Regions from separate parts of the Vibrio sp. PSi01 genome, predicted to be linked through region 2. Evidence: predicted binding sites of a transcription regulator. Region 2 holds the regulator's gene; the other holds the start of a gene.
What was found. The regulator CRP, encoded in region 2, controls carbon source genes, mostly activating them, when cyclic AMP is high. The targets are predictions, from matches to a motif close to TGTGANNNNNNTCACA.

Region 1: ACFI6G_RS04865 (glycogen/starch/alpha-glucan phosphorylase) is a predicted target of CRP. The motif match lies at 3,270-3,285, and genes of this name have one in related genera.

The regions. Positions count from the first base shown of each region.
Region 1 covers NZ_JBHNYN010000002.1:385,692-391,263, forward strand. Annotated here, with positions in the region: gene malT (HTH-type transcriptional regulator MalT) at 187-2,895, opposite strand; gene ACFI6G_RS04865 (glycogen/starch/alpha-glucan phosphorylase) at 3,465-5,572, shown strand, end outside.
Region 2 covers NZ_JBHNYN010000012.1:14,469-20,040, forward strand. Annotated here, with positions in the region: gene ACFI6G_RS15555 (ABC transporter ATP-binding protein) at 1-12, shown strand, start outside; gene ACFI6G_RS15560 (TIGR02444 family protein) at 9-479, shown strand; gene ACFI6G_RS15565 (hydrolase) at 751-1,758, shown strand; gene ACFI6G_RS15570 (YheU family protein) at 1,850-2,062, shown strand; gene ACFI6G_RS15575 (phosphoribulokinase) at 2,140-3,009, shown strand; gene crp (cAMP-activated global transcriptional regulator CRP) at 3,249-3,881, shown strand; gene ACFI6G_RS15585 (DUF1338 domain-containing protein) at 4,080-4,871, opposite strand; gene astD (succinylglutamate-semialdehyde dehydrogenase) at 5,083-5,572, opposite strand, start outside.

The DNA of each region.
Region 1 (5,572 bases), on a different contig from region 2:
TGAACCTATTGATTTGTTCACAAATATATAGAGCCAATCGCGATTATTGCGGTTGGCTATTTTTTTATCTGTCGTTTGGTTATCTGTGATTTTTTCCTGCTATTTCCTTCATGCAAAGAAAAAAAAGCCAGCCACTATGGGTGACTAGCTTATGCTTTATCTCGAATCTCGAATCTCGAATCCGCTTTAATACCCCATTAACTGCAGCAAGTTCTCGGCAGTACTGATTGCTTCTTTACGGTTGGCAATATTGAGCTTTTGATAAAGATTTCGAATGTGTGTTTTGATGGTGGTCCCTGCTACATCGAGCTCTTGAGCGATCTGTTCATTACTGAATCCAGAATAGATCAGGCCAAGCACCTGCCATTCACGTTGAGTGAGTGGGCTAGTACGCACAAGCTCCGGGATATTAGGGTGATTAACCAAATTCTCAACAAAGTCTTCATCGAAGTGAACCGATCGGCTACGCTGAGTCGTCGAGATATCTTTCATAATCTGCTGCGCACGATGACGTTCTAAATCACCTAAGCCCGGCTTGTTGCTCAACTTATCTAAGATATGACCAATTGTGCCACCGTCTACTAAGAAGTTACCAACCATACCGGTTTGGTTAGTCATGTGTAAGGCTTCTTCAAGAAGTACGCGAGCACTGTCTTCGTCGTTAATTTGGGTGCGCAGTACCGCTTCCACGATTAAGTTTCGGTTGGTATCCGTCACAAGGTGAGAGCGTTGAGCTTCACTCTTCAAGAATGCCAATGCTTCTTCTGCGTCTTCGTATTGCTCAAGGATGATATGAGCGCGAACAATGTTTCTCCATTGAAGCTGACAGAAGTGGTTACTCGCTGATTCAGGTCGAACCGCCACATTTAACCAATCACGAATGGCTTCTTTATCGCCTTTTACTTGCCAAAATAGGATCAGAGAAAGAGAAGCGTTCGCCGTCCAGTCTACATGGTAGGTGGATTGGCGTAATAGGTGTTGAATTTGGTCGATAAACTTTGATGCTTTATCAATCTCTCCACGGCTCAGTGAAATACGAGCCAGCATTGAATAGCTGTGCAGGTGCTTACTTGGTGAATGGTGACCAAGAATATCTAAACCTTTGTAGCAACACTCTTCTGCTTCATCTAATCGGTTCCAACACCAGAATATCTGGGCACGTACACGCAATAGAAACTCATGTAGAGGTACGTATTGTAATTGATGCTCTTCGATCAATTTGAACGCACTGTCTTGCAGTTCGAACGCCGCTTGAACGTAGCCTTGAGCAATCAAAATTTCACTCTGTTGCAGAATGGCCCACAAGGCTTGATGGTAAACCTGATATTGGCGCGCGAGTTTCTCTGTTTGTTGCATCATTGGTAACGCACGACTGAGGTTGCCCATTACGTGATTCACTTCACCAACAACCGAGGTTGCTACAATGCGGCTACGATAAACTGTTGTGTTTAACTGACTCAACGAAAGTTCAGCAAGTTCTAATGCTTTTTCAGGTTCATTACTGTTGATGGCGACTTGGGCGCGCAAGGCATTGTATTGGCCTTGTTGTTGAGTATCGAGCTCGATGTTTCGATCTTGATATTGAGTTTCAGCCTCTTCCAACAAAGTACCCACTTGATCATAGCGGTGCTGGCTTTGTGCAAGCCACGCGCGCAGCATTGATAGCTTAGGCTCGCTGTAAAGCTGATCGGTGGTCAGTTGCTTGATCGCCATTTCTAACGAAGACAACTCACCTTGGTTGAACATCGGCCAGCCGTGCTCTGTAAGAATTTGAATGATCAGGTCCGGGTCTTCAGCACGTTGTGCATGTCGTAGTGCTTGGTGAGGCGTTTTCTGTTTGATCCACGCTTTAGCGGCACTTCGATGCAATTCAGCTTCTTGCTGAGGAATTCGCGCCTGACGTTCGTGTGCTAGAAATTCACCAAACAGATTATGGAAGCGGTACCAGTTTTTTTCGCCCTCAAGCGGGTAGATGAATAAGCCAAAACGGTTGAGTGATTCAATCATTCCGAGTGCGTCTTCACGTTGTGTCAGTGCGCAGACTAATTCGTCATTGAAGTGATCAAGCACAGAACATTGCATTAAGAAGTGTCGAGTTTCTTTGTCTAATAGATCGAACACTTCTTCAACCAAATAGTCCCAAAGGTGGGCATGGTTAAAGTGAGAGAACGACTCGGCTGACTGGGCAAGTGTGCGTTTTTGGTGTTGTGCTTGAAGCGCGATAAGTTGCAGTGCAGAAGGCCAACCTTCTACATAGCTACAAATACTGTCTGCCGTTGTGTCATCAATGCCATCGGCAACACGTTGATTGAAAAAGCGTGTGGTTTCTTCGGTATCAAACGCCAGCGAGTCATTACCTAATTCGATCATTAAGTCACGAACGCGCAGGTTTGCTGTGCCAAGTGGTGGTGTACCACGACTGGTTACCACAAGCGTTAAATTGTCGGGCATGTGTTTGAGGAAAAAGCGCATCGCTTCATGAATGTCATCATTATTAACCAAGTGATAGTCATCCAGCACCAGGAAACATTCGTGATGGAATTCAGACATCTCAGCAAACACTTCACTTAATAAAGAATGCAGTGATGAAAACTGTCGTTTTTCTGCCAATTTTTGGGCGTTAGGACAGGCATTTTGAGTCGCTTTATTGAGTGATTGTAGGAGGTAGTTGATGAACCGGAATGCATCGTTGTCACTATCATCGATGCTGTACCAACCTACATTGGGTTTATCTACCAGCCACTGCGCAGCCATGGTGGTTTTGCCGTATCCCGCTGGAGAGCGAAACAATACTAGCTTATAGCAATCTGCATGTTGTAGCAGATCGAGAACTCTCGGTCGCAAGATTGCGTTATGTAGGCGGCCGGGACGAGTCAGTTTCGAAGGGATCCACATGTTTAAGTTTTTCACCTATTCCGTGGCTTATGCTATGGATTATCTCAATCTATCGTTGAGTACATGTCCAATGACATTCGCCTGATTACTTAAGTCTTCAGTCATAGTACGTGATGCCAAACGATACCGACTATGATCCTCCTCAGAAACCTTGCACTCCTGCAGGTTTTTGATGTTCTACGCCCTTTATTTGTGACATATCTCACTTAGTGGGGCGTTTTTTTAATGTGACCTTGTCCTCCCCTGTACAAGATTTTATGTAAAAGATGAGACGAGAGAAATTTTTTCGTGATCTAAATATCAGATTTGGCAATAACTTCAAATGGGTTAAATAAAAGTCACATCAATTGAAGTTAAGTTATCGAACGGGACCTTGTGATCTCAGTCACTCCAAGTTTTTGTTCTAAGTCAGAACATGAGAGTCAGATCACTAACCCCATGTCGGTACGCCCCCTACGCCCTCTCATCTACTCCTAGTTAGTCGTACGGGCGGGAGGATGTTTAGTTAATGGTGACCATGCACGATATGTCACAGATGAATTAGAACTATTAAAAGCGAGATTTCTGAAATGAAACCAACTCAGCAAAAAACTTTCGATAAAGTGTCGTTCCAAGAAAGCGTTAAGAAGCATTTATCTGCAACCTACGCAACAACGATTGAAAACGCAGATAGCCGCGCATGGTACCTAGCAATGGGGCGTGCGCTAGCAGAACTCACAACATTTGATCTGTTAGAAACTGAAAATGACGAAAAAATTAAGAACGCGAAGAGCGTTAACTACCTTTCACTAGAGTTTTTGATTGGTCGTTTAACCGGTAATAACCTGATCAGCATGGGTCTGTACGAACAGATCACTCATGCAATGGAAGAGCTAGGTCAAAACCTAACGGATCTTCTAGAAGAAGAACGCGATCCATCACTAGGTAATGGTGGCCTTGGTCGTCTAGCTGCTTGTTTCATGGATTCTTGTGCCGCTCAAGAATACCCAACAGTAGGCTACGGTCTTCACTACGAATATGGTCTATTCAAACAGTCTTTCCAAGACGGTCGTCAACAAGAAGCACCTGACGCATGGCGTGGTGTTGAAGGTTACCCATGGGAAGTGGCTCGTCCAGAACTAGCACAACACATTGGTTTTTACGGTCATGTAGAAGTTGAATACATCGACGGTAAAGAAGTTCGTACTTGGGTTCCGGGTATGGAAGTAAAAGCAATGCCTTGGGATCTACCTATCGTAGGTTACGAGTCAAACACGGTTTACCCGCTGCGTCTTTGGGAATGTCAGGCAATTGCACCATTCTCACTAGCAAGCTTTAACAACGGTGACTACTTCGAAGCGCAACACTCGCTAATCGATGCAGGTAACATCACTAAAGTACTTTACCCGAATGACAACCACGAGAAAGGTAAGACTCTGCGTCTAATGCAGCAGTACTTCCACTCAGCAGCGTCTGTTCGCGATATTCTACGTCGTCACGAAGCAGCAGGTTTCTCTCTAGAAGACCTTCCTAAACAAGAAACGATTCAACTGAACGATACGCACCCAACTATCGCTATCCCTGAATTGATGCGCATCCTGATCGATGAGAAAGGTTTAACTTGGGACCAAGCTTGGGAAATCAGTGCTCACACGTTCGCGTACACGAACCACACACTGCTTCCAGAAGCACTAGAGACTTGGTCTGAATCTTTGATCAATCGTCTTCTTCCACGTCACATGGAAATTATTTTTGAAATTAACCACCGCTTCATGCAAGAAGTTCGCAAGATGTGGCCTGGTGATGGTGAGAAACAAGCGAAGCTTTCTATCATTCAAGAAGGTTTCCACCGTATGGTTCGCATGGCAAACCTATGTGTGATTGGTTCTTACAAAGTAAACGGTGTAGCTGCACTTCACTCACAACTGGTTAAGAAAGACTTGTTCCCTGAGTTCAACGAAATCTTCCCTGGCAAATTGACTAACGTAACGAACGGCATCACGCCACGTCGTTGGTTGAAGTTCTGTAACCCAGGTCTATCTACGTTAATCACAGGTAAGATCGGTACTGAGTGGCCTGCAAAACTTGAGCAGCTAGAAGGCATCGCTAAGTTTGCAACAGACGCGAAATTCCAAAAAGAATTCATGGCTGTTAAGAAAGAAAACAAACAGCGTCTTGCTGATTGGGTTCAAGAAAACATGGGTATCGAGCTAGATACTAACGCTATCTTCGACGTGCAAATCAAGCGTCTACACGAATACAAGCGTCAGCACCTAGACTTGCTACACATTCTATCTCTGTACCACCGTATTCTAAACGAACCTGGTTTCGAGTGTGAGCCACGCGTATGTTTCTTCGCAGCGAAAGCAGCTCCAGGTTACCACCTAGCCAAAGAAATCATCTTTGCGGTTAACAAGATTGCAGAGAAGATCAACAACGATCCTCGTATCGGCAACAAGTTGAAAGTGGTATTCATCCCTGACTACCGAGTGAGCATGGCTGAAATCATCATTCCAGCAGCAGACGTTTCTCAGCAAATTTCATTAGCTGGTAAAGAAGCATCAGGTACGGGCAACATGAAGATGGCTCTAAACGGTGCTCTAACTATCGGTACGATGGATGGTGCAAACGTTGAGATTCGTGAAGAAGTTGGCGATGAAAATATCTACATCTTCGGCCTAGACGTTGATGGTGTTGT
Region 2 (5,572 bases):
GATAGCTTATGAGCCCAGAGCACGCCCCAATATCACTAACACTGGAACGACTATGGCAATTTAGCCTTCAGTATTACAGTGTGCGTGGTGTAAAGGATGCGTGCCTAGCTTTACAAAACCAGTTTCACGGCAACGTCAATCTACTGCTGCTGCTCAAATGGCTTGATGAGCAGCAATTGTCTTTTGCCGAAGAAGAGTGGCACAAAGTTCAACAGTGTTTGAGCCGCTCTGAAACCCTGCTTCATAGTTATCGAGAGCTACGTAAGCATCTCAAAGCACACGTTGTTGATTCACTCTACCGTGAAGCCTTACAGTTCGAATTACAACTAGAGAAACAACAACAATCTGATCTCGTCGACTACATAAACTCTCTTCAGCTTTTCGCAAACCAACAAGCGCCTCTCGCTTTTCAATACTGTCGATTATTAGGGGCAGAAAACCTCTATGTTGCTTTTTCTGAACCAGCCCCTCAGCCCTAAGGCATTCCCTTTTCCTTTTGTTAGATCAAGATCCAAGCTTATTGGGGACTATCGTTCTTCGTGTTCACGCGATGGTGGCTCGGATTATTAGCAATATATAGAGCTTAACCTCGATAGTATTCAACCAGTTACCTACAACCTGTTTTGTAACCTGTATGAGTGAAACTCTTGCGCTTATGCCGAGAATCAACCAAGCTCAAATAAAAACATGGGCGTTTCACTAAAAGCTCAACACTTTATCAAAGCCCATAAAAGAAGCATGGACTGTTTTATGACAATATTTACCGCAGCGGCTGGTCTCTCTAATCCGCACTTACAAACCTTAGTGCCACGGTTTATTAGAAAGCAGGCGTTATTTGATCCTCAATGGCAAACCTTAGAAACTCCCGACGGTGATTTCCTCGACCTTGCATGGAGCGAGGACCCTAAGGGAGATAGCACCAATAGTGATAATAAAAGCAGAGGAGATGCGAATAATAAGCCCATTTTCGTTCTATTCCACGGTTTGGAAGGCAGCTTTGAAAGCCCTTACGCCAATGGACTGATGAATGCGTTTGCTAAAGATGGTTGGTTATCCGTGATGATGCACTTTAGAGGATGCAGCGGAAAACCGAATCGCTTGGCTCGCGCGTACCATTCAGGAGAAGTAGAAGATGCTCGTTTCTTTCTACGACACTTACACGCGCAATTTCCCAATAACCCAAAGGTTGCGGTTGGTATATCTCTAGGCGGAAACATGCTGGCGAACTACTTGGCTGAGTATGCGGACGACCCATTACTGTCGGCGGCAACGATAGTTTCTGCTCCTTTTGATTTAGCTTGCTGCTCCAGTCGTATTGAAAGAGGCTTCTCTAGGCTCTATAAAAAATACCTGCTCAACTCACTCAAATCGAATGCCTTGAAAAAGGTTAAGCTGTTACAAGAAAAAATAGGTATCTCCGCTGAAACCATCAAAAAAATAGACAAACTGTATGAGTTTGATGAAAGGATCACTGCGCCTCTGCATGGATTTAAGAATGCTCAAGACTACTATGCTCAATGTTCAGCGCTTCCAAAACTGAATAAGATTAAGCTACCGACTCAGATCATTCATGCTAAAGACGATCCTTTCATGACTGATGATGTTATTCCAAAATTCGTACTACCAGACAATATTGATTATCGCTTGTTTCAGAAAGGTGGCCATGTGGGGTTCATTACCGGTAGCACGCTCAAGCCCAGGTTTTGGCTAGAAGAAGCATTGCCAGCCTACTATGAAAGTATCCAAGATTCGGCATAATGACCGAGCCTTAGTAAATAGAAGTAAAAACATTACTAATTAATAAACATAGTTATCAACATATCCATGAACATAAAAGAGAGAAGTATTTATGATCATCCCATGGCAAGACATTGCACCAGAAACACTGGAAAACCTCATCAAAGAGTTCGTGCTGCGTGAAGGTACAGACTACGGTGATGTAGAGGTTTCATTGCAAAACAAGATTGACCAAGTGAAACATCAATTAGCCTCAGGAGAAGTCAGTATCGTATTTTCTGAGCTGCATGAAACCGTTGATATTCAAGTCACAAAACGCTTCTAGGCTGCGCTCATAAAGGAGCCGTGTTATAGTGGTAAACGATTGCTAACAAGTAAGTTACTCAAAAGACAAGGGTTGTCATGTCCGCTAAACATCCAATTATTGCGGTGACGGGTTCATCAGGAGCCGGCACCACCACCACCTCAGAAGCCTTCCGTAAAATGTTCAATATGATGGACGTGAAGGCCGCTTGGGTTGAAGGGGATAGTTTCCATCGCTTCACTCGACCAGAGATGGATGTCGAGATCCGTAAAGCGCGCGAGCAAGGTAAGCACATCAGCTACTTTGGTCCACAAGCCAACGACTTTGGTGCGCTAGAAGAGTTCTTCCGTAAATACGGTAACGAAGGTACAGGCAAGGTACGTAGCTACCTGCACACGTTCGATGAAGCCGTTCCTTACAATCAAATGCCAGGCACCTTTACGCCATGGCAAGAGATCCCAGAAAATTCAGATGTGATGTTTTACGAAGGCCTGCACGGCGGTGTGGTTGATGGCGATATCAATGTTTCTCAACACGTCGACTTGCTGATCGGCATGGTACCTATCGTCAACTTAGAATGGATCCAGAAATTCGTTCGCGACACACGCGATCGTGGTCATTCTCGTGAAGCAGTAATGGACTCGATTGTTCGCTCGATGGATGATTACCTTAACTACATTACTCCTCAGTTTTCGCGTACTCACATCAACTTTCAGCGTGTTCCAACGGTAGACACATCAAACCCTCTCAACGCTAAAGGGATCCCAAGTTTAGACGAAAGCTTCGTTGTTATACGTTTGCGCGGCATCAAAAACGTCGATTTCCCTTACCTTTTAGCTATGATTGATGGCTCATTTATGTCTCGCCACAACACGCTTGTGGTACCAGGAGGGAAGATGAGTTTTGCTATGGAGCTCATTGTAAGGCCGATCCTACAACAACTCATCGAAACCGGAAAAATTGGTTAACAGAGCACCATTCTGGTTGATTACTTTTCATACCGTGATCATGTGCACAATTTTGCGTAAAAAATCGTAGCTTGGTCACGATTAAAATCAAGAAATAGTACCTGAAAAAGGATACTATTCTTAAACGAAACACAAGATAGCTTGCAGCGCTCAACGAGTGCTCTTATCCTACAAGTCAATCCAGGCTTAGCTAAAATACGGAAAGCGGCAAGCATACCCTGCAGAGGAAGTGAGATATTATGGTTCTAGGTAAACCTCAAACCGATCCAACATTAGAGTGGTTCCTTTCACACTGTCATATTCATAAGTACCCATCAAAAAGTACTTTGATTCATGCTGGTGAAAAGGCAGAAACCTTGTACTACATTGTTAAAGGTTCTGTGGCAGTTCTTATCAAAGACGAAGAAGGTAAGGAAATGATTCTTTCTTACCTAAACCAAGGCGACTTCATCGGTGAGCTAGGCTTATTCGAAGAAGACCAAGAGCGTACAGCTTGGGTTCGTGCAAAATCTCCTTGTGAAGTAGCTGAAATTTCTTTCAAGAAATTCCGTCAACTTATCCAAGTGAACCCAGACATCCTAATGCGTCTATCAGCGCAAATGGCAAACCGTCTACAAGTAACTAGCCAAAAAGTTGGTGACTTAGCGTTCCTTGACGTAACTGGTCGTATCGCACAAACGCTACTAAACCTAGCAAAACAACCAGATGCAATGACTCACCCTGACGGCATGCAAATCAAGATCACTCGCCAAGAGATTGGCCAGATCGTTGGTTGTTCTCGTGAGACAGTTGGTCGTATCTTGAAGATGCTAGAAGAGCAGAACCTAATTTCTGCACACGGTAAAACTATCGTGGTATATGGCACTCGTTAATCTCGATTAACTGAGCCTAAAATTTGAAAGCCACCAAATGCAAATTTGGTGGCTTTTTTGTTTTCTAAAGATCTAGAGAGCAGATGCGAGATGCGAGATGCGAGATGCGAATGAAACACCTACAGCTTCGAAGCGCAAACACTCTCGAAGCGAAGCCTATCTGCATCTTTAGGGTAAAGTCCGTACTCGTATCTTTCTTTAACCGTTAGTGCTTTCGAAGATCTTGTCAGCCGATGCTGCCACAAAACCGGTATAAAGCTCACCATTAGCCATCGCATAACGCTTAGCGAACTCATAGAAGCCTCCAGGAATCATCTCATTGCCCTCAACAAATGAAACTGGGACTTTATCTGCCATTGTTGATGATTGCTCTAATAAGACCTCTGGAGAGCCTTTAACCTGGCCACCAGATGCATTGATCGTGAAGCCTGATTCGCTCAAATAATCATTCACTGCCTGCACTTCATCAAAAGCATCGAGTTGATTAACGCTCACTGTAAAGTGGTTGGCACCGTAACCATGAGCTGCGAGCCAAGACGCGTATTCACTTTCTTTTGCAAGCACTTGGAAATCTGCGAAGCTCAAGTCCCATAGACGACCACCAAACAAGAATTCATGGCCTTGAAGCTTGCTTACGTCGACTTGCTCAACCAATTTAGCAACGATCTGTTGTAAGTCACTTGAACACTCTTCGACCTTCAACTCACTAATGAACACTTTAGGTTGATTTGGATCTGGGTGCTCGTAATGCTTCGCGACTAGCTTCTTACTCTCAAACAAGTAATCGCCACACGCTTTATAACCTAGCTCAAGGAAAGGCTTAGCCAATGTTTCAATACCTAGCGGAGCAACATTGAAAGTACGCAGTGCAATGTGATCATTAATCAGAGCTTCGTCTTCTTTCAGCAAGTGATGTACTTTCTCAGCCGATGGACAAAGCCTGTGAATGTAATCGTCCCAAAGTGATTTAAAGAGTAGATCGGGCGTCATGGTGACTCCTTGTCAGAGGTTCTAGCAAGCTAGTAATTTGGATTAGAAAGGGAGAGGCTGAGACACAGAGTCAGCAGCCATCAGCCTGTGACATACTTTTCTATTATTATCTACCGCCCAATCTAGGTGTTGGGCGTGATGGAAAAAGGAAGCGATAGCACCGCTTCCTATTTCAAACTTAACGCATAAGCCTAAGACTCATTAGCCTAAATTAAAGCTCAATACCTGGGCTAAACGTTGCCGGAAGTTGAGTTTCGCCACCTTCCATTGAAGCCATAGGGTAAGCACAGTAGTCAGCCGCGTAGTAAGCACTTGGGCGTAAGTTGCCCGAAGCACCTGGACCACCAAATGGAGCATCGCCACTTGCGCCTGTTAGCTGGCGGTTACGGTTAACAATGCCCGCACGGATATGGTCAACAAAGTATTCCCATTCAGAATCATCTGTTGATACTAAGCCAGCAGATAAACCAAAGCGTGTGTCGTTAGCTAGCTCAACCGCTTGCTCTAGCGATTGATAACGGACCACTTGTAGCAATGGACCAAAGTACTCTTCATCCGGCAGTTCAGCAATGTTGGTTGCGTCGATAATACCAGGAGAAACAAACGCCGCTTGACCCGCTTTTGCTTCTACTAGACTTACACCGCCTAACGATTGCAGATTCGCTTGTGCGTCCAGAATGAACTTAGCCGCAGCTTCAGAG